DNA from 3 places in the Paenibacillus sp. EKM206P genome. Region 2 is predicted to be linked to each of the others. Evidence: riboswitches for the same ligand, from Rfam matches in the RefSeq annotation. Region 2 holds a riboswitch; each other region holds the start of a gene.
What was found. A riboswitch is a leader RNA that binds a small molecule or an ion and turns the genes downstream of it on or off. The one in region 2 is predicted to bind cyclic di-AMP.
Positions count from the first base shown of each region.

Region 1: another riboswitch for cyclic di-AMP. It lies ahead of G9G53_RS24105 (3D domain-containing protein); the one in region 2 lies ahead of G9G53_RS07645 (3D domain-containing protein).
Region 3: another riboswitch for cyclic di-AMP. It lies ahead of G9G53_RS14590 (TrkH family potassium uptake protein); the one in region 2 lies ahead of G9G53_RS07645 (3D domain-containing protein).

Region 1 covers NZ_JAAMNQ010000018.1:78,272-85,687, reverse strand. Annotated here, with positions in the region: gene G9G53_RS24115 (HD domain-containing protein) at 1-1,228, shown strand, start outside; gene G9G53_RS24110 (TatD family hydrolase) at 1,271-2,041, shown strand; cyclic di-AMP (ydaO/yuaA leader) riboswitch at 2,243-2,525, shown strand; gene G9G53_RS24105 (3D domain-containing protein) at 2,797-3,945, shown strand; gene rnmV (ribonuclease M5) at 4,092-4,637, shown strand; gene rsmA (16S rRNA (adenine(1518)-N(6)/adenine(1519)-N(6))-dimethyltransferase RsmA) at 4,645-5,529, shown strand; gene yabG (sporulation peptidase YabG) at 5,585-6,481, shown strand; gene veg (biofilm formation stimulator Veg) at 6,683-6,964, shown strand; gene G9G53_RS24080 (small, acid-soluble spore protein, alpha/beta type) at 7,127-7,306, shown strand.
Region 2 covers NZ_JAAMNQ010000003.1:205,210-212,625, forward strand. Annotated here, with positions in the region: gene G9G53_RS07635 (NADH:flavin oxidoreductase/NADH oxidase) at 1-15, opposite strand, end outside; gene G9G53_RS07640 (polysaccharide deacetylase family protein) at 321-1,127, shown strand; gene G9G53_RS07645 (3D domain-containing protein) at 1,321-1,989, opposite strand; cyclic di-AMP (ydaO/yuaA leader) riboswitch at 1,996-2,164, opposite strand; gene G9G53_RS07650 (amino acid ABC transporter ATP-binding protein) at 2,395-3,117, opposite strand; gene G9G53_RS07655 (ABC transporter substrate-binding protein/permease) at 3,104-4,567, opposite strand; gene G9G53_RS07660 (M20 family metallopeptidase) at 4,716-5,894, shown strand; gene G9G53_RS07665 (hypothetical protein) at 5,937-7,007, shown strand; gene glgA (glycogen synthase GlgA) at 7,095-7,416, opposite strand, start outside.
Region 3 covers NZ_JAAMNQ010000006.1:106,763-114,178, forward strand. Annotated here, with positions in the region: gene uvrC (excinuclease ABC subunit UvrC) at 1-758, shown strand, start outside; gene G9G53_RS14585 (CPBP family intramembrane glutamic endopeptidase) at 727-2,457, opposite strand; cyclic di-AMP (ydaO/yuaA leader) riboswitch at 2,719-2,872, shown strand; gene G9G53_RS14590 (TrkH family potassium uptake protein) at 3,286-4,626, shown strand; gene G9G53_RS14595 (potassium channel family protein) at 4,645-5,322, shown strand; gene G9G53_RS14600 (LysR family transcriptional regulator) at 5,328-6,233, opposite strand; gene G9G53_RS14605 (succinate dehydrogenase cytochrome b558 subunit) at 6,460-7,134, shown strand; gene sdhA (succinate dehydrogenase flavoprotein subunit) at 7,229-7,416, shown strand, end outside.

The DNA.
Region 1 (7,416 bases), on a different contig from region 2:
TCATGTTCAGGATACTGTGATATGGCGGTTGATCAACACGCCGGAGTTCCAACGTTTACGCCGCATACGGCAGTTAGGCACATCGTATCTTACGTTTCATGGAGCGGAGCATAGCCGTTTTTCACATTCATTGGGCGTATATGAGATTACGAGAAGTATTATTTCTCAATTTGAACGTGGAGATTTCCCAGATTGGCCGAAAGAGGAAAGGTTGGTTGCTCTGTGTGCAGCTCTATTGCATGATGTGGGGCATGGCCCATTTTCACATTCAATTGAGGAAGCCTTTCATATGAACCATGAGGATTGGACATGCCGCATTGTACTGGGAGACACGAAGATCAACGCCGTGCTACGGCAAGTCGACGAGAAGCTTCCACAAAAGGTGGCTGCGGTTATAGCCAAAACGTATGATAAGCCGATTGTTGTTAACTTGGTGACCAGTCCGCTAGATGCCGATCGTATGGATTATTTGTTGCGGGATGCTCATTCGACAGGTGTCAACTACGGCACGATTGATTTGGACCGTATTTTACGACTGTTGCGTCCTCATAATGGGAGAATTGTTGTGAAGGAATCAGGCATGCATGCAGTAGAGGATTATTTAATGTCACGCTATCAGATGTATTGGCAAATTTATTTTCATCCTGTAACACGCAGCTCGGAGATCCTTTTACGTAAAATTTTCAAGCGAGCAAAGGAATTGTTTAAAAACGGATATGAGTTTGGTTTTCTGCTGGACCCGCTGCCGGATCTGTTGAAAGGAGAGCTTACAGTAGAGCAATATCTAATGCTCGATGAGTCATTAATTCAGACCGTATTTAGCCAGTGGAAACGAGAAAAAGACGAAATTTTAAGTGATTTGAGCAGCCGCTTTATGGACCGTAGATTGTATAAATATGTAGAGATTGAAAATATGGATACAGATACCATTGACAGTATTCGGAAAGCTTTGGAAGAGGCTGGTTTGCACCCTGAATATGATTTTGAAATTGATTTTCCGACGGATCTTCCTTATGATGTGTTTCGGCAGGGTGGCTCGACGGACAACCAGATTTTACTGCTTGGACGTCAGGGCGAGGTGAGTGAAATATCCGAAGTTTCGGAAATTGTGCGCTCCATAAGTGGTATCCACCGAGGAAAATATCATATGTATTTTCCCCAGAATAAATTGAACGCGGTAAAAGACAGGCTTCCTGCCGAAATAAGGAATTATTTTGTCAAAGAATAGACAACTATATAGAAATGTAAGTAAAAAAAGGAGATGTAAACCTTGGATTTATTCGACACTCATACTCACTTGGATGCGCCACAATTTGACGAAGATCGTGAAGAAGTTATAGCACGTGCTGTCGAATCAGGAGTAACGCGGATGATCAATATCGGATTTAATCGTGAGACCATTCCATCCACCATGAAATTGGCCGAGACGTATGATTTTATTTATGCGGCAGTTGGATGGCACCCACAGGATGCGATTACAATGCAAGAGGACGATTTAGAATGGATTGCATCGTTATGTAGTCATAAGAAGGTCGTAGCCATCGGAGAGATCGGTCTGGATTATTATTGGGATACATCACCGAAGGATATTCAGCATCGGGTGTTTCGAAATCAAATTGGTCTGGCTCGTGAGCTCAAAATGCCCATTGTTATTCATAACCGGGATGCCCATGAAGATATTGTTAGGATTTTGCGTGAGGAAAAAGCGAGTGAGATTGGCGGAGTCATGCACTCCTTTTCTGGGAGCTGGGAGACAGCCAAAATGGTGCTGGATATGGGATTTCACCTTTCCTTCGGTGGTCCAATAACGTTTAAAAATGCCAAGCAGCCAAAAGAGGTGCTCGCACAGGTGCCACTGGACCGTCTGCTCATTGAAACGGACGCGCCCTACCTGACGCCGCATCCATTTCGCGGGAAGCGAAATGAGTCTGCGCATGTGAGACTGGTAGCAGAGGCTGCAGCCCAAATCAAGGGGATTACAGTGGAGGAATTAGTGTCAATAACGACCCAAAATGCCTTGGAACGATTTGACATTCAATAAAAAAGCGAAGAAATCGATCAAAATAAAGAGATAGACGAAGCTAATCATGAATTTGTTGCAGGAAACTCGAGAATATTACAATATTTTAACCGAATATTTTGAAAAATGTACTTGAAACCTGCTTTACAACATGCATAGAAACAGGATATCATCTTTTCAGTGAATTGTTGTTTGAATGTAAACATCAACAAGTCATTTCATGAACCAGTCTCGCTGAGTCCCTTTTACAGGGAACGGGGGAACCGATATGGCTTACAGTACGTCCGGCGTATGTGCAAGAAGGGAACGTCCCTTCCGCCAGCCGGCTCGACCTAATTTCTTTTCCCGGATGGGATTGAACAGGTGGAGGAGCCGTATTTCGATTTCTTTCTGGGTCTTCGGGGTGAATGTGAAGGCGACCGCCATGAGCGGTTGACCCAAGCTAGGGCGACTCTCTACGTCCGAACCCGACAGCTAACCCCGTAAGCGTAACAAGAGAGAAGCCATCTCGTGCATGAGTTTTCCCGCATATTCACACATGCCGGAAGCCACGAAAGAGCTCTCTAGTCTCTTTCTTTGGCTTTTTTTGTTGTGAATAAAAGAAAATCTGTCATCATACTGTGGTTAAACAGGGGAGGACAGCATGCCGCGAAGACGGGTACATGGTGCAGGACAGTCGCAGTTTGGGCTTGTCTTGTAGAAAATCTGTTATAGTCACGTCAAATCTCAACTATGTCATACTCCAGACGGCGGGCTATGTAAGGAGGACGGAGGAAATGGGCATTTTCCAAAAAGAGGAGACCCATGAGTCACGCTCATCCAGCATGTCTTACGTATTGCGTTGGAAGCAAGAGAATGTGCGCCAGGCTGCTTTGGTTGCTATTTTTCTAATCGCGCTAACGATTATGATTTCAATTCTGATGTACACGCAATCTAAAAAACAAGTCTTTTTTGTCATTGATGGCAAGGCATCTGCGGTAGAAACCCGGGAATCCAAGCTTCAAGATTTGCTGAGCGAGCATTCCATTTCACTTCAGCCGCATGATACAATTTCTATGCCGCTAAATGGAGCAGTACAGGATGGGGACCGCGTAGTCATTAAACGTGCCAATCAAGTTAAAGTATCTTCAGGCAATGAGACGAAAAAGCTGTACACAACAGAAAATACAGTAGAAGGTGCCATTCGTACCTCGGGCTATAAATTATCGTCAACGGATAAAGTTTATCCTGCGTTGGATGCCTCTGTTTCGTCTAACATGGACATAAAAATCGTCCGTGTGAAGAAACAGCAGGTCGAACAGAAAAAACAGGTGCCTTATCAGGTCATCAAAACGGCTGATCCAAGTCTTTATAAAGGCGATAATCGGGTCATTCAAAGCGGCAAATCGGGTGTGGTAGTCCAGCACGTTCAAAAGGTATATCATGATGGAAAGTTGGTATCCAAACAGCTGGTTAACAAGGAAGTTGCACAGAACCGTGTGGATAAGGTTATTGCGGTAGGAACGAAGAAAAAGCCGGTCGTTCTTGCTGCTTCCGTCGGTCCCAATGATGCGGTTAAGACAACAACGGTTAGTTCGGGCAGTGCTGTCCGTAAAGCAGGCGTCAATTTTAAATATAGCAAAGTTTTACAAAATGTCTCCATGACGGCGTATTCCTCACAGGAGCCAGGTATCGGTACACGTACTGCATCCGGCACGCGCGTGACGGAAGGCCGTACCATCGCTGTCGATCCGAGTATAATTCCAATCGGCTGGTGGGTGTATATCGAAGGGGTGGGCTTCCGCCGTGCGGAGGATACCGGTGGCGCGATTAAAGGCCACAAAATCGATGTGTATTATGAGAGTTTGAGCCGAGCCAACCAATTTGGTCGTAAGCACGGTAAAACCGTATATGTTATCGGACCGGTAAAGCCTGAAATCAACTAAAACAGGTTGTGTATGTTGAGGGCAATGCGATAGTATTAACAACATAGTTATGCCATGCTAAGAAGAGGATATCCTCTTCTTATTTTGTTTTCAAAAGCAGGGAAAGATAAATATAGCTTGCTGTGTAGCAGTGGAGGGAAATGCAAATGATCAAGGAAGTGATCGTGGTAGAGGGCCGGGATGATACGGTGGCCATTCGCCGCGCTGTTGAAGCGGATACGATAGAAACTGGCGGCTCAGCCATTAATAAAATGACGCTGCGTAAAATTGCATTGGCGCAGGAGCGGCGGGGGGTCATCATTTTAACCGATCCCGATCATGCAGGGGAGCGCATCCGTAAGATTATCGCTTCCAAGGTACCCGGCTGCAAGCAGGCCTTTATACCCGAGGCAGAAGCGACGCGCAAAGGAGATATTGGTGTGGAGAATGCCTCACCGGAAGCGATCAGACACGCTCTCGCACGGGTTCATACGACAGTAGAAGGCGCCGACCCGCTGATTGAGTGGGCGGACCTGATTGATGCTGGACTTATCACCCACCCCAATGCTGCTGCACGCCGTATGGCCTTAGGGAATGTGCTGGGTATTGGTTATTGTAACGGAAAGCAGCTACATAAACGGCTCTCTGTATTTCAGATCAGCCGCGAGGAATTTGCCGGAGCGCTGGCACAAATTGAAAGTGAAGGATTGTGATATCCGTATGACAGGAATTCAAGATATAGCAACACCGCGGCGTACAAAGGAAATTATTCAACGGCACGGTTTTTCGTTCAAAAAGAGTTTGGGACAAAATTTCCTGATTGATCAAAATATTCTCAATAAGATTGTGAATGCTGCCGGATTGGATGAGACGAAGGGCGCACTTGAGATTGGTCCTGGGATTGGCGCTTTGACTGAGAAGCTGGCGCAATCGGCCAAGGTAGTTACCGCTGTCGAGATTGACCAGCGGCTACTGCCAATTCTCGAAGAAGTGTTGGCCCCTTATGAGCATGTGAAGGTACGTCATGGAGACGTGCTGAAGCTGGATTTACGCGAGGTGTTTGCAGCTGATTTTGCAGACGTGAGTAAAGTAAGTGTCGTGGCTAATCTGCCGTATTACGTTACTACACCGATTCTGATGAGGCTACTGGAGGACAAGCTCCCTTTGGAGAATATCGTCGTTATGATCCAAAAAGAAGTGGCTGAGCGTATGGCTGCGTCTCCTGGAACGAAGGATTACGGTAGTCTGAGCATTGCAGTACAATATTACAGCGTACCTGAATTAGTCTGTATTGTACCGAATACAGTATTTATTCCCCAGCCAAATGTGGAGTCTGCAGTCATTCGGTTGCGTGTACGGGAAGCCCCTCCGGTGGAAGTGGTGGATGAGAAGCACTTCTTTGAAGTGGTTCATGCTGCTTTTGCCCAGCGTCGTAAAACGATTTCCAATAACTTAAAAAGCCGATTCTTCACCAAAGAGAACAAGGACACGTTGGAGCCGTTGTTGCAACAAGCTGGTATTGAACCCTCCCGTCGAGGAGAAACGCTAAGTATTGAGGAATTTGCGCGTCTCAGTGCTGTTCTGGTGGAAGCAGGTATATCCTAAGCTGGAACCAAACTGTGCATTCACCCATACGATATACGAGGGGTGATACAGTGTGATGAGTTTAGGAGACTTGGTCGTTCGGAAATCGTACGGCGGAGATGTCACGTTTCGCGTTGAGGACATCCAGCGGGATAAAGCGATCATTAAGGGAATAGAATTTCGGTTGCTGGCCGATTCCCCGGTGAACGATCTGGTCAGAGTGCCTGCAGACCAGATTAGCGGTAAGACTCAGCAGGCTCACATTAAGGCTGGTGAGTCTCTTAATCTGTTGCAACGGGCACGCCAGCAGCAAGCTGCTCGTAGTCAGGCAGCTCTGGTTGGGGACTGGAGTGATCCAGTCGAGTCAACGTATTTTGAAATGCCGGGAAAGGTTCTTCATCTGGATGGAGATCCCGGCTATTTGAAAAAATGTCTCAGTTTATATGAACAGCTCCGTGTTCCTGCAGAGGGACATCACGTTCATGAATCGGCAATGGCGGATACGTTGTACCGGCTGCTTCCCCGTATCCGTCCGGATATTGTAGTGATTACCGGACATGATGGCGTGCTAAAGCAGCCACAGCCTTACGATTTGTACAGCTTGAAAAGTTATAAAAATTCGCAAAATTTTGTGGCGGCAATTCAGGTAGCAAGACAATATGAACGTCATCTGGATTCGCTGACCATTGTAGCGGGGGCGTGCCAGTCCCATTTTGAGGCGCTGCTGCGTGCGGGAGCGAACTTCGCCAGCTCACCAGGGCGTATCCTGATTCACGCGCTGGACCCCGTTTACGTGGCTGCCAAGGCGGCCTTTACTTCGATCCGAGATACGGTGAATATGGGGGACCTGTTTCACCAGACAATCAGCGGCAGTCGCGGAGTGGGTGGAATTGAAACCAGAGGAAGCTATCGCATCGGCCTGCCGAAGCTTGAAAATTTGTCAACGCTTAAAGTAACGCCTTCTGCAATCTAGGATTCAAATGTGCCAATAGGATTGACTTGAACAAAAAGCCTCTGCTTTCAGAGGCTTTTTGTCATTTTTTATATAAATTATTCCTGTTCGCAAAAAATTAAATTGACAACTTATTTTTCGTGTTGTTATAATATTTAGCTCGATTTGACAATCCCTCTAAAATTCGTTATAATGGACAAGGAAAGAGGTGGTCGTTAGGCAATGGCTAAAAATACGCTGTTGGAAATCAAACGCAGTCTCGACGCACATGTAGGGCAAAAAATTTTGCTGCGGGCTAACGGCGGACGCCGTAAGACCGTCGAACGAACTGGTGTCTTGGAAGAAACGTACCCTTCTGTTTTTATCGTCAAGCTGGATCAGGAGCAACAGACGTTTAAACGTGTCTCCTACAGCTATGCTGACATCCTTACCGAGTCGGTGGAAGTCAGCGTATATGATCCCGACTCCCATACAAGTGTAGTCGAATATTTTGAAACACCTTAATTCATTTCGTGATTTATACCAGCTTTGCAGGTTTAACGACGGCTTCGTCATTTCAAATGACGGGGCCGTTTTGTATATACAGAGCAGGATGAAGCATGACATCTCTGCACATACTAAGCCGGGAATGATCTTCCTTATTCCATTGCCGAAGGAGGCGTATGTATGAGCCGAAGAAGACGGAGTGTCATGTCGGAGGAGCTAAAGTACGAGCTGGCCAAAGATCTGGGATTTTACGACACGGTCAAGGAAGAAGGCTGGGGAGGCATTAAAGCCAAGGATGCGGGCAATATGGTCAAGCGGGCCATCCAGCTTGCTGAGCAGGCTGCTTCTCGCAAATCGTAGCCATCGGTGGTGCTGATGAAAAGCGGGGATATCCGGGATTAGACCGGGTCATCTCCGCTTTTTTGAACCTCATGACTTGACACGCTGAGTCTGATATAATATGTTAAGCT
Region 2 (7,416 bases):
AAACAAGTCGGTCACTTTTATCCTTCCTTCCTTCAATTCCATGTCTGTATAATTATGAATTGCAACCCCATTATACACCAGCTGTCACGGGATACCGAATCCGTTGTAAGGCTAAAACTTGCGAAAATGCTCTTGTTTTCGGTCATGTTTAAGAGAATATGTACGTTTAGCTCCATCATCTTCATTGATAATCATTTCATCGCGAACTTCTTTCCAGACGTTTATGAGCCTAACTTGGTAACCAGCATATTTTTAATAGGACAGGTACATAATAGTCGAGAGCACCACTAGGTACCACTGCACGAAAAGGGGGGATACATATGCCGTACAGGGGAGTGTTGCCATGCTTGGCACTGTTACTAGCATTTTCAAGTTTACCCGTTCACGCGGATGCGCCTCCCAAGATCGGAACGCCCCATCCCAAGGAAGCAGCTGTTGCTTCTTCTGTACATCTGAGTACAGATCGAGCTACTCCTACATTAGCAATGTTGCGTAAAAAACATGCGGACATTTTTAAAATGTGCGGCCCACACACCCGCCAAATTGCCTTAACCTTTGATGATGTGCCCGATTCTAGGTATACGCCGCAGGTTTTGGACGTATTACACGCCAACGGCATCAAAGCCACCTTTTTCATCGTCGGTCACCGTGCGGAAAAGCATCCGGGGATTATACGTCGTATTATCCGTGAAGGCCATGCTATAGGAAATCATTCCTATACTCATCCGGATTTTAGGAAGGCTACACCAGAACGCTTTCGCAACCAGATTACAAAAACAGAACGTATTTTACAAGCCAGCGCAGGTTTTCGCCCCAAGTTGATTCGTCCACCCTACGGTGAAATTACAGAGCCTCAAATAAAGTGGGCACGTCGTCATGGCTACATGATTGTCAACTGGAATGTAGACTCTCTCGACTGGAAGGGACTAAGTAAAACACAAATTCAGCGAAATGTGATTCCAGCTACAGGGCCTGGCTCTATTATTTTAATGCACGCTGGTGGAGGTCAAAGTTCCAACTTGCAAGGCACTGTCCAAGCTTTGCCGGGTCTAATTCACTCTCTAAAAGCTAAGGGCTACAAATTTGTGACAGTCCCCCGGCTACTCCACACATCGGAACGAAAATAACAGTATGTTTATAATTGAGGTCCAAGCTAAAGCAACGTAAAAAGGCTGTCTTACCAGCAGAAGTATTCTGCTCGTCAAGACAGCCTTTTTACGGATAGGACCTGATAAGAGTCCGACCTAGATATATACGGATATAGGCGTTATGTTTACATAATATATATTATGTTTAATTAAACTGTATATACGTACAATGCTATTTATCAATAACGTACAGCTTCACATTTTGAAATCCAAATTCGTTCACAAATGATTTGTTGCCTGGAATAAAGATATCAATCCGCTTTCCTGTAATGGCGCTGCCCTGATCGCGAGCGACAGCTACAAAAGAATGATCCGGCAAACCTGGATGGGAGTAGCCTGTAACCAGTACTTTCGTGCCCATCGGAATGACGTTAGGATCTACCGCAATTGTACCTAGTTTAAGCGGATTGCCGTAGTAGTCCACTGCGCCCCATTTACCATTCTCATCGGCTGCGGCAGAATACGCTGAAGCCTTAACGTCAACTATTTTGCTATAGTTGAATGTTTTACCCCAAGCTTCAATCGTTGGCGCCTCATTCGCTGCTGCTTTCTCCGTAAGAAGCTGCGGCTTCGATTCCGAAGCTGCCTTTACACTTTTTTCGCCAGGCACCTTAATTTGCAGACCTGCATATATATTGCTGGAGGCAATGTTTGGGTTAGCCTTTGTTAGCTCGTCTACCGATACTCCATAACGTTGAGCAAGCAAAAAGAAGGTATCGCCCTCTTTGGCAGTGTGAAGCGAGGCAGCATCCGCTATTCCAGCTGTCTGTGCCAACCCTGCAATAGCTGCGGCAAGCACCGCAATTTTCATCGTTTTACCAATATGTTTTAAATGTTTCAAAGATATGTACCTCCTCTTTTATGCCTGCGAAGTTAGCTGTCGGATTCGGACTCAGGAGAAGCCCTATGCTTGTGCAATTCACCCCTAGGCATATTCCTCATCGTCTTATGACGTATCGGAATGGCTGCCGTTGTTACGTCCCCCGCACTTCCCATAGTTTGGGCCAGCATTTCAGCGCTTGTCTAACCGCATGCTGTCCCGGTAAGTTTTGGCTTACTGCATAATATCACAATTTTGTAACCTTATCCGCATGAAAATGTTGGGAACCCTGAACATCATACTACACTCGTTACAATTTTGTCATTAAGAAATCGATATTTGTTACGAAAGTATGGGGAAATGGTGACAAAATAAGAAAAGCCCTCCGTCAACGGAGAGCTTTTTTATGATTAGACCAGCACTTTCTTACAATACTTTGGCAAGAAAATCACGAGTGCGATCATGGCTTGGAGTGCCAAATACCTGGTCTGGTGCACCCTGCTCCACAATTTGACCGTTATCCATAAAGATAATTCGATCGCCTACCTCGCGGGCAAAGCCCATTTCATGCGTTACAATTACCATTGTCATACCGCCTTCGGCGAGCTTCTTCATTACATCCAGAACCTCTCCAACCATTTCAGGGTCCAATGCAGAAGTCGGCTCATCGAACAGCATTACGTGCGGCTGCATGGCCAAAGCACGCGCAATCGCAATACGTTGCTTCTGACCACCGGATAGCTGGTTCGGATAGGTATTCTTCTTATCCTCGAGCCCCACGGTACGCAGGAGTTCTAATGCAATTTTTTCCGCTTCCTTACCTGACTGTTTTCTAACCTGCGTCGGTGCAAGCGTCAGGTTCTGCAACACTGTTTTGTGTGGGAACAGATTAAAATGCTGGAACACCATCCCCATTTTTTCCCGGGTTACATTAATATTATGACCACGAGCTGTAATCGGCTCGCCCTCAAATAAAATCTCCCCATCCGTCGGCTGTTCTAACAGATTCATACAACGCAAAAACGTACTCTTCCCCGAACCGCTGGGACCGATGATAACGACAACTTCTCCTTTGGCGATATCTATATCAATGCCTTTTAAAATCTCATTCTTGCCGAACGATTTACGCAATTGTTTAACGGTGATCACTGGCTCTCAACTTCCTTTCCCATAAACCAAGCAGCTTAGACAAGCTGAATGTCATTACAAAATAAATAGCGGCTGTGATTATGAACGGACTTAATCCTTCGTAGGTAATATTCTTAATGACCTGGGCTTGATACATAATATCCACCATACCAATAGTCGAAATAATGGAGGATTCTTTAATAATTGTAATAAACTCATTACCTATAGCAGGCAAAATAGATTTAAACGCTTGTGGCAAAATGACGTGACGCATAGCTTTGCCTCGTCCCATACCCAATGAGCGTGCGGCCTCCATCTGTCCACGGTCTACTGCCTGGATACCTGCACGGAAAATTTCAGCCAGATATGCCGAGCTATTCAGAGACAATGTGATTATACCGGACTGGAGTGGAGTAAAATTGACACCCAGCGTCAAAGCAATCCCGTAGTGAATGATCATGAGCTGCACCAGCATAGGTGTGCCACGCAGGATCTCCACATATGTGGTACCTAACCACTCAATGATGCGTATACCACTCATCCGCAACAAGGATACGATCAGACCAATGATAAATCCAAACAGTACTCCGAGTGCAGACAGCAACAGAGTGTAACCAATACCCGTAGCGTAAAGACTGCGGTATTTCCAAAAAATATCTACGATGTTATTAGAAGAAACCTGTCGATCTGCCGAGAGTGCACTCGCTTCTGTAGAAAACTTTTCAATCGACCCGTCCGCTTTCAGGCGAGCCAACGTTTTATTTACAGAGGCAAGCAATTCTGCGTTCCCCTTGCGTATACCTACAGCAGTTTCTGCTCCGGCATCCTCAGGTATCGCTTTGGCAAGTGTTACGGTCCCATCTAACGTGTACCCTTTAGCAACCGTATCTTCGATCACAACAGCGTTGATACGCTGGGTCCGCAGCTGGAGTACCAGATCGGATATTTTGTCCAGTGAGGTTACAGAGGCATTGGGTACTTTTTGAGCAATTTCTTCCTGAATACTCCCCTTTTGCGCGCCAATCTTCTCGCCTTTCAAAGCAGCCATCGTAGGATATTTGTCTTTATCCTCTGGGCGTACCATAATGACTTGCTTGGAGCGATAATATACATCTGAAAAATCAATGCTTTTTCTACGCTCATCCGTCGGTGTCATACCGGACAGTACCAAGTCTACGCGACCACTTTGCAGAGCAGGTAGCAAAGAGTCAAAACTCATGTCCTCAGGGACCATCTCCGCACCCAAATCTTTGGCGATTTCCTTCGCGATTTCCACATCGAAGCCAACAATAGTATCCTTACCGTTAATAACTTTATGAAACTCATACGGCGGAAAGTCGGCACTCATGCCCACTACAAGTTTTTTCTGTGGCTTTGCTTCCGTTCCGTATGCATTGAGCATGGGAAGACCCGTCAACAGCAAGATAACCGCCGTCAAAACCAGGGCGGTAAAACGATATGCCTTTTTCAATCTTTTTTTCTCTCCTTAAATTCTTTATAATAAATAAGATTGTGTCATTATAAATGAATATGCATGATTATGCAATGAATGTTATAGTACAATTTCAGCATACCTAGCGCAGTACCTACATTACAGCTTATATAAAGGAGTTTTCAGCATGAATTTTAAACAGACCATTCAAAAGACAATTGAGCAGCATGCCCCACGCTTTAAGGACATTTCGTTATATATTGGGGCAAATCCTGAACTTGGAAACGAGGAATTTCTGGCCGCTGCCCGTTTAAAAGAAGAACTCATTTTTCACGGTTTTGAGGTCCAGGCACCCGTATTGGGCATAGAAACAGCCTTTATTGCAACTTACAAAGCTGAAAAATCCGGGCCGGTTGTCGCTTTTCTGGCAGAATATGACGCTCTGAAAGGTTTAGGACACGCCTGTGGGCACCATCTGATATGCATGATGAGTACCGGTGCTGCCGTTGGCCTCAAGTCGATCATCAACGAAACTGGTGGAGAAGTACGGGTATACGGCACACCTGCCGAAGAAACTCGTGGTGCTAAGGTCCCTATGGCCGCTGCCGGTTTGTTTGATGATTGCGACATAGCACTTATGACGCATCCTTATGATCGTTACGAAAAATCAGGCAAATCGCTGGCGATTGATGCTGTACAATTCGAATTTTTTGGTCAATCCGCTCACGCGGCTGCCAGCCCGCACGAAGGCATTAACGCGCTGGACGCTGTGATTCAAACGTTCAATGGCATCAATGCGTTCCGTCAACAAGTAAAAAGCACAGTGCGTATCCATGGGATCATTAATCAGGGTGGCCAAGCAGCCAATATTATTCCTGATTACGCCTCAGCGCAATTTTATGTAAGGGCCGCTACACGTCAAGAACTGAACCCGCTGACTCGCCGTGTTATTCAAATTGCTGAAGGAGCTGCTTTACAGGCCGGGTGTCGTTTGGAGACCTCCAATTATGAGACTTCTTATGATGAAATGGTCACGAACCGTGTACTTTCCGATGCGTTTACCGCAAATTTGGTACAGGCTGGCATTTCGCAAGAAGATATAACGGAAGGCGAAGATCATGGCTCTATGGATATCGGAAATGTATCGCTTCATTGCCCTGCTATCCATCCTTACATTCAAGTTATTGACGAGAAGCATGCCTTGCATACACCAGAATTCCGCGATTTGGCGATGCAGGACCGAGCCATGGAAGGAATGCTGCTGGCTGCGAGAACTTTGGCATGGACTGCTTGCGATGTAATCACGAATCCTGAACTGCTAGCCCAGATAAAAAAAGAATTCGCTCTGCTGAATAACGAACGCTAAATCTTAATTCCGTGTTATTTCAGAAAGGAGTAGCCAGCCATCATGGATAGTATGAGTAGCTTTTGGACGTTGTTTATTGTGATAGACCTCATCATTTTTTGGTTTATATTCCGTGCAATACGCAGGAACCGGGGAAACAGAAAAACACGGCGCCGGAATGCTTTTTTCCTCAGCTCCCCTTCTCCTTCTTCCCTTTCGCAGGAGCGTCATCCAGAGATTACGGAGCTGATGCAGCTATTGGAGCAATCCATTCCCGTCTCCTATGCTCATAGCGTAAGGAATCGTGTAATGGAAGCCCACCCAGAGATTACGGAGCAAGAATATGATTGGCGTTGGCATGAGCTAAAACGATATTTTATGCTATGCGCGATTATGAATCGTGTGCCTATGTTCAGTAGTGATGTGGATGAATTATGGCACGAAATGTTGATGTTTACCCGCGAATATCAGCAATTCTCGGAAGCTTTTTTTGGTCGTATGCTTCACCATGCGCCCCATTCTGGCGGCTCTCAGCCGATGCCGGAGGAGCGTGCGTGGTTTGATTGGTTGTATGTGGAATGCTTTGGCTGGAACCGCTATAGCGCCAGTTTGTGGGGGACTTTTTTTAATCATCCATTACCGAACGACGAGCTTTCACACTATTACAAACTCACAACTTCGGCGCAGCCAGCAGGTAACCGTTGGAATACTCAGGAGAATATAGCCATTTCACAGCAAGCCCAACAAACGGTTCATAAGATTGTACAACATCTGCGCGAGCGGGTGAATAAAGCGGTGGATGATCCTGAGGGTAAGCAATTGCCTAAGGTCAACTATTTACAGGTCGACTATCTGTTATTAGCTGTTGTATGGTATTCATGGTATCAACCTGAACAATTTGCCATACACATGCACCCGGATGCTACAGGCAATGCCGGGTTAGCTAGCTCATCTGGTTGTAGCTCGGCAAGCGGCTGCTCGAACTGGGATACGCATCACTCGCATCATCATTCCTCCCATGACAGTTCTCATCATGGAGGCTCTTCTCACCATGATTCAGGCGATTCTGGTAGCCATTCTTCGTGTAGCAGCGGCTCTTCATGTGGAAGCAGCTGTGGTGGCGGGGGCGACTGATCATAGCAAAAAAGGGAATTCCTCAGCCAAACACTGGCTAAAGGGATTCCCTTTTTCATTAATATGAATATGGTGTTCCTACTCCGTTCAGTCCGTCTTTGTGAGCAAATGGTAAATATCCATATACGCTTCGGCTGAAACATCCCAACTATATTCTCCTGCGAAAGCCGTCTGTGTAAGCTTCGACCAATGCTCAGATTGGCGATAAAAATGAACAGCACGACGAATGGTGTTCAGCATATCATGTGCATTGTAGTTCGTGAAGCTAAATCCATTTCCTTCCCCTGTAGACTCATTGTAAGCCTGCACGGTATCGTTAAGGCCCCCAGTTTCTCGCACAATAGGGATACTTCCATAACGAAGCGCTAGCAGTTGGCTGATCCCGCAAGGCTCAAACCTTGATGGCATA
Region 3 (7,416 bases), on a different contig from region 2:
AAAATGCACGTGTAGCTTTGGATGAGAAGTTTAAGCTGATCGAGCGGGATGAGGAACGAACATCCAAAGCTGCAAGCAATCTCGGACGTGCCATTGGGCTGGATAGCTTGCACCGGGTGGAGGCGTTTGATAACTCCAACATCCAGGGTTCCGATCCAGTCTCAGCCATGATCGTGTTTATTGATGGCAAACCTGCCAAGAAGGAGTATCGAAAATATAAAATCCGTTCTGTGCAGGGACCCGATGATTATGAAACAATGCGTGAGGTTATCCGGCGTCGATATGAACGTGTGCTTAAGGAAAATTTGGAACGTCCCGACTTGATCGTTGTCGATGGTGGACGTGGACAAATTAAGGCGGCGACCGATGTATTGCAAAATGAGCTGGGTTTGTTCATTCCTGTATGTGGTTTGGTGAAGGATGCCAAACATAGAACATCCCAACTATTGGTGGGAGAATCCTCTGAGGCCGTGACACTTGCACGTAATAGCGAAGAATTTTACCTGCTGCAACGGATTCAGGACGAGGTTCACCGTTTCGCCATCACGTTCCACCGCGAGCAACGCGGCAAATCTATGGTAACTTCCCGGCTGGACTCTATTCCAGGCATTGGCGAGAAACGGCGTAAGTTAATGCTTAAGCATTTTGGATCGCTCAAAAAAATAAGAGAGGCCAGTGTCGAAGACTTCCGGCCTCTCTCTATTGGGGATAAGCTTGCGCGTCAGATTATAGCTGCCCTTCGGGAGGAGGAGTCGTAGAATGCGACTCCTCTTTTTGTATAGGTTCAAACATCATTCGATTCGGCTTTTTAGGACTAAACCAATAAATGATGTAACCCACAATGGCTGGAAGTAAGATCCAGAATAGGCCCGCGCTCACGTTCACAGTATCTCCCAGACTCATCACACTAAGTCCCATTAGAATGCTGTCAAAAATAACGTGGCTGAACATGGCGGCAATAAAGCCGTAACGCAGGAACACAAAACTGAACAGCAAACCAAGAAAAGTCAGCTCAATAGGTCTGGAAATCACTGGATAGATCGGATAAAGTGTATGTCCCAGTGCCCAAATCAGCGTGGTGATCAGACAAGCAACAAAAGTATTTTTCACTATTTTTTTGACCATCGGAATACCAAACAGACGGTAGACAGTCTCTTCACCAATACCTGCCATCCAGGCCATAATCGGCAGTAGCCATGGATAAGCCATATTGTAAGGGGATTGCGTGGCATCTGTGGTGGAGAATGTATTAAATGTGCGCTCCAGTATAAAGAATAAAATGGATTGTACCCCGAGCAAAATAAAGGCCCACAAGTAGCCAACATACATACTGCGAAGCACATACAGCCCGTAGCCCGGCTCTTTCGCACGTGGCCATGCATTCAGTCCAACCTGACGCATAAGTCCGTCACCGCCGACCAAGGAGAAGTAGAGCGCTACAGCCATGACGAAGGTAACACCAATCTGGAAAACCATAAGAAATATAAGCATGCCCTTACCGCCTGCTTCTGCTTGCAATAAAGGCAGCATGTTCATGGTCCCAGCTATACTAGCAATAAAGTATATAACGGATAGAACAATGCCGCGTACAAATGAAGTATGTCGTCGGGTGAGTGACGCATACACAATGGCAAGTACACCCAGCACAAAGCTAAATAGGGCATAACCCGCATAGGTCATCCAATTCGCCCAAAATGTTTGCTTTTCGATATAATCGGTATAGGATGACGGGGCCGAAAAGCTTTGAGTGAAGGAGCGAACATCACCGTCTTCAAAAGTAAAAGCCAGTGTAAGTACCGAGGCGCCAATTTTTTTATCGTCTACGGTATACTTTAATCCGCCTTCTTGTTCAGTGGTCGCGAGCTTCAAGTCCGACGGCTTAAAGCCAAAGCGCTTCACCCATACAGCGGCCGCCTGCTCCTTGGCTTCAAGCGTCATGCCGTCCTCAGCCACACGTACAAGCCTGTTACGTGCTTGTTCATCCGTAGAAATATCAGCCTGCGTGTAATTGGTGCTGGAGGTGATCCGTTTAAAACTAACGACCTTCCCAGTGGATAAATCTACATGAATTTGCAGCTTGCTCTTCGCTGAGGATTCAGGCAGATCGACCCGAAAGGTTTCGTAAGGGTAATTTTTCTTCCATGTACGGTCGTACTGTTGAAGCAGTTTTTCTCTAGATAAATAACCGTACAAATCTGTTTCGGCCTGATAGGTCACCAGAGGCTTCTCTGGCTGTGATTCAGTATATCCCAGCTCGGAGCGGGCGAAGTCCAATGCGTGTATGACCGCTTCTTGTTTGCTGATGACCTTTGCATTCATTACTGATTCTGGACTCGGATTGCTAAGCGAGGGAATAAGCAATTGAAAGATAAAAAAGCAAATCAGGCCAATCCCGCCCAGCAAGCCTAATTTTTTGAAGTTGGCCGTGAGCACGACCGGTTTCCCGATAGGATTCATGAGTTTCCTCCTTAATCTGTAAATAAGAACATCCATTAAAGATATCATACTGCACAGGTTCCCGCCAACAGACCAGCGATATTCATGAAAATAGAGTGAAAGCACTTTAAAGTTCCAATAAAATAAGATAAGCTGCGATTAAACGATGCCCATTCGCAAAATAAAGCCAATTTCACGTTTTTTCGACGAAATCGGTTTTGTGATCTGGATATAGAAGGATTATAATCTTGAGGCAATGCCTATAAAATACATAGGTAATGATATACAGTTGAGCCGAATTTCTATGGGAAAACGGGGGAACCATGTTACTGGGGTGAATTTTACAGCCGATCACTGGTGGATCGGAAGTGTAAATAGGGCATACTGTGCTGCCCGAATCCGTCAGCTAACCTCGTAGGCTATGAGCAGGAACCAAGTCAGGCACTCGGTTTTCCGGTGTCTTTTTTTGTGCGTATAAAAGTGTTTGGATTGGTTAGATAGACCGCTGCGGGTGCAGATTATTCTTCCGATTGCTGTTATCCCCGGATTTTTTGATTGTATACCCCCTTTAATGGTTAAAATCCGGAGATAAAGGCAAACGCTTCGCTTCTTCAGAACAATTCTGCCCCCTTCGCTACTGCCCGCCAATAGCACAGGGGACCGAGTAGTGCTTGACATGCATTCTTCCTGTATTCAGGGAATGCTAATTATAGTTAACTAAGGTTTGGAAAAATCAAAAAATTCAGGGGCAACGACGATCGGAAGATCAAATGGAACGCGTAGCGAGCTTACACCGTATTAAATCACTGTTTTTATAGTTTTAAGGATTAGGAGAGAAGTGATGAATAGATGAATCCCAATGCAAGCTGGCTCCGGCTTTCTCCACCGCAGATATTCGTTGCGGGCTTTGCCATTATCATTCTAATAGGTAGTTTATTGTTAATGCTGCCGATCTCCAATACAACAGGAAAGCCACTTGCGTTTGTAGACGCTTTGTTTACTGCCGCTTCCGCGACCTGTGTTACAGGGCTTGTCGTAAAGGATACGGGGACCTTTTTTACAACCTTTGGTCAAGTTGTTATCGTGGCGCTCATTCAGATCGGCGGCCTAGGCTTTATGACCATGGCTACCTTGATTGCACTGGTGTTCAAGCGTCGGATTTCCCTGCGGGAGCGTCTCATTTTGCAGGAAGCGATGAATCAGACTTCTGTAGAGGGAATTGTCGGGTTAATCCGTAAGGTATTACTGTACTCACTGGTTATTGAAGGCGTATGCGCTACGATATTCTCGGTTCGCTGGTCCTTTGATATGCCCGTAGGCAGGGCGATTTATTTTGGAATCTGGCATGCCATCTCCATGTTTAACAATGCTGGTTTTGATTTATTCGGTGAATTTCGCAGCTTGACAGGTTATGTATATGATCCGATTGTTAATTTTACAGCCATGTTTTTGATTATTTCAGGCGGCATTGGTTTTGTAGTGATGTCAGACCTGGCAGAATATCGCAAGCGCAAGAGACTGTCCTTGCATACCAAGGTGGTACTCAGCATGACGGGCGCTATGATTGTAGTCGGCACGCTCGTGATTTTTGTGTTTGAGTTTACGAATCCAAAGACTCTTGGCTCGCTTGATTGGGGTGGTAAACTGCTGGGATCTTTATTCCAGTCTGTTACTCCCCGTACCGCAGGTGCCAATACACTGGACATTGCAGGCTTGCGGCAGGCTACGCAGTTTTTTATCATCATACTCATGTTTATCGGGGCTTCTCCTGGCTCCACTGGAGGCGGGATTAAGACCACAACATTCGCGCTGCTCATTGGAGCAGTGATTTCGATGCTGCGGGGGCGGGAAGATATTGTGCTGTTCAGGTATCGACTTGCGCAGGGACGAATTTACAAGGCTTTGACCATTACACTGCTGGGGCTGCTGTTCGTGATCGGGGTGACGATGATTTTGTCAGCAACCGAAGATCATCATTTTCTGATGATCTTGTTCGAGACGGTGTCTGCGTTTGGTACGGTGGGGCTGTCGATGGGGCTTACACCTGATTTGACAGTCATAGGCAAGCTGGTGATTACCCTGACGATGTTTGCAGGTAGACTGGGGCCACTCACGCTAGCTTATGCACTGGGGCCGAAAAAGGGTAAAGAATTATATCGTCATCCGGAAGGTAAAATGATTATAGGATAAGGGAGTTTTCGAGTAGACATGAAAACGCAGCAGTTTGTAGTTATTGGCTTGGGGCGGTTTGGCTCAAGCCTAGCTTTGCAATTGGTGGATATGGGGTGCGAGGTGCTAGGCATTGACCGGAATGAGGATGTTGTGGACAGTATGAGTGAGATGTTGACACATACTGTCGTGGCGGACGCTACCGATGAAGACTCATTGCGATCACTGGGCATCCGTAATTTCGATTGCGGCATTGTTGCTATTGGTGATGACATCCAGGTAAGCATCCTGACCGCCATTTTGCTGAAGGAGCTGGGTGTGAAAAAGGTCGTAGCCAAAGCCATATCTGTGCTGCACGGGCGTGCGTTAGAAAAGCTCGGTGTGGATCGGATTATTTATCCAGAACGGGACATGGGTATCCGTGTGGCTCACCAGCTAGTCACGCCTAATTTGCTCGATTATTTGGAGTTGTCTAAGGAATACAGTATTGTGGAACTCAATGTACCTGCATGTCTGAACGGCAAAACGCTTGCAGAACTAAATGCTCGCACCCGCTTTGGCTGTAGTGTCGTGGCGCTTCATACGGCGAACGGTATCTTGATCGCACCGACGGCTATGGATCGGCTAAAAGCAGACGATATTATGGTCATCATCGGCTCAAATGACAATATCGGCCGCTTTGAGGATGAGGTTGTTAATGTCAATGAAGAGGGCTAAACTCTCTACACCATACGATAGCCTGCAAACGACGCACGTGTCTCGCTAATCCAGCGTCGTGCTGTCGGACCGAGATCGGTCGTCTCCGAGTAAATGAGGGAGGTCGTTCGGCGTGTCTCCTTCAAATCGGGCAAGTACAATGCAGTGAGTCCATTATCCCTCAGCAGTTCGCTACGCAAATAGGATTTGGGTAGCAAGGCGGAAGCCTTACAGGTTGGAAGCAGGCGTACAATCGCCTCGAAGGAGTCGATTTCCATGCGGATATCCGGCATGATGCCGCTGCGCTGGAACAAGTCATCCGTCAGACTGCGGTACCAGGTTCCTTTGGAGAAAATAATCATCGGCAATCCTTGCAGATCTTTCATCGAGGCCGTTCCTGTCTTAACGGTTAATTCATGTCCAATGGGAACAACGAGCTCCAAATGATCGTCAAATAGCGGAATGCAACGCAGTCCGACTTCATGAATGGCAGACCCGACAATACCGGCGTCTGCTTTTTTGTCACGTACAAAGGCGACGATTTCATGGGTTTTACCGGTGAGCAGCTTCAGCTCGGTTTGAGGATGCTTGCTCATAAAAGCTTCGACAAGGGTAGGCAGCGTTGTCTGGAGTGTCGTGAGACTTGCGCCGAGTGTAAGCATACTCTGGGCTTCATTTTTGTGCTGGGAGAGCTTTTGTAAGAAGCGAAGCTGTCGTTGCCGTTGCTCTAGTGCGAATGTATAAACAAATCGGCCAGTGGACGTAATTTCGAGCCGTTTGCCCCGACGATCAAAGAGATTCACACCCAGCTCGTCCTCCAGCTTGGCAATTTTGCGGGACAGGGCGGGTTGGGACAGATTCAGCAGTTTGGAGGCTTTATTCAGGCTGGACTGCTCGACAATGACGGCAAAAGCGTTCAAATCCTCAAACAAATCATCCACTTCCTCTCTATATGCAAAAAAGACATAATAATTAATACGTATATTGCAATTCCATTATAAGCCGAAAAGGAGTAACATGAAAGCGACACAAGATGTTCACACTTTTGTTTTTCCTTATAAGGGACACCTTGTTGGACATTTCCTGTCGGGAACTGTCAATTTATATGTTATATTACTATTGAAAACGCTATTATTGGGAGAAGGGAGCATGACCTAGATGAGAGGATTTTATTCCAGAAAGCTGCATTCGCTTCTTGGCGTCATTCCGTTGGCTCTATTTTTTGTTGAGCATTTGGTGACGAACTTCACAGCGGTGGAGGGCGGCAAGGAAGGATTTAACCGCAGCGTGGCCTTCCTGAATGGTTTGCCGCTGGTTATTGTACTAGAAACGTTATTCATCTACTTGCCATTACTGTTCCACGGAATTTATGGCTTGTATATCGCTTATCAAGCTGATCCGAATGTCAAAAGGTTCGGCTATTCACGTAACTGGCGCTTTCTGTTCCAGCGTATTTCCGGCGTCATTACGTTTGTATTTATTATCTGGCACGTATACGACACACGCTTTCAGGTGGCTCTGGGTAATGTAACTCATGAGGAGCTAGGCGGGGTCATGCATGGCATCGTGACGAACCCGGTTTATTTCATTTTGTATCTAATCAGTGTCGTTTCGGCATCCTTTCACTTTGCTAACGGACTGTGGGCATTTATGGTCAGTTGGGGGATTACCGTGGGACCACGTGCGCAAAAAGTATCTTCTTATATCTGTATGACCCTGTTCGTGGTGGTGTCTATCGGCTTCATCGCTTCCCTGCTTGCATTCCGCAGCGCGGAATTTCAGGAAATAGCAACTGCCTTGGTGCAATGCAGTACTTTTAAACAACTACTGTAAATGAGTCATATCCATTATACATTGTGTTGAAATTCTATTTTCAAACGTAAAAGGGGATTTGGTTAAAAATCCTGAAAAAAAGGAGTGAGCAGAAATGGCAGCATCCAACATTATTGTCGTGGGCGGCGGTCTGGCAGGTCTAATGGCTACGATCAAGGCGGCAGAGGCGGGAGTTCACGTTCATTTATTTTCTTTGGTTCCGGTCAAAAGGTCCCACTCCGTCTGTGCTCAAGGTGGCATCAATGGTGCGGTAAATACCAAGGGTGAGGGAGACTCCCCCTG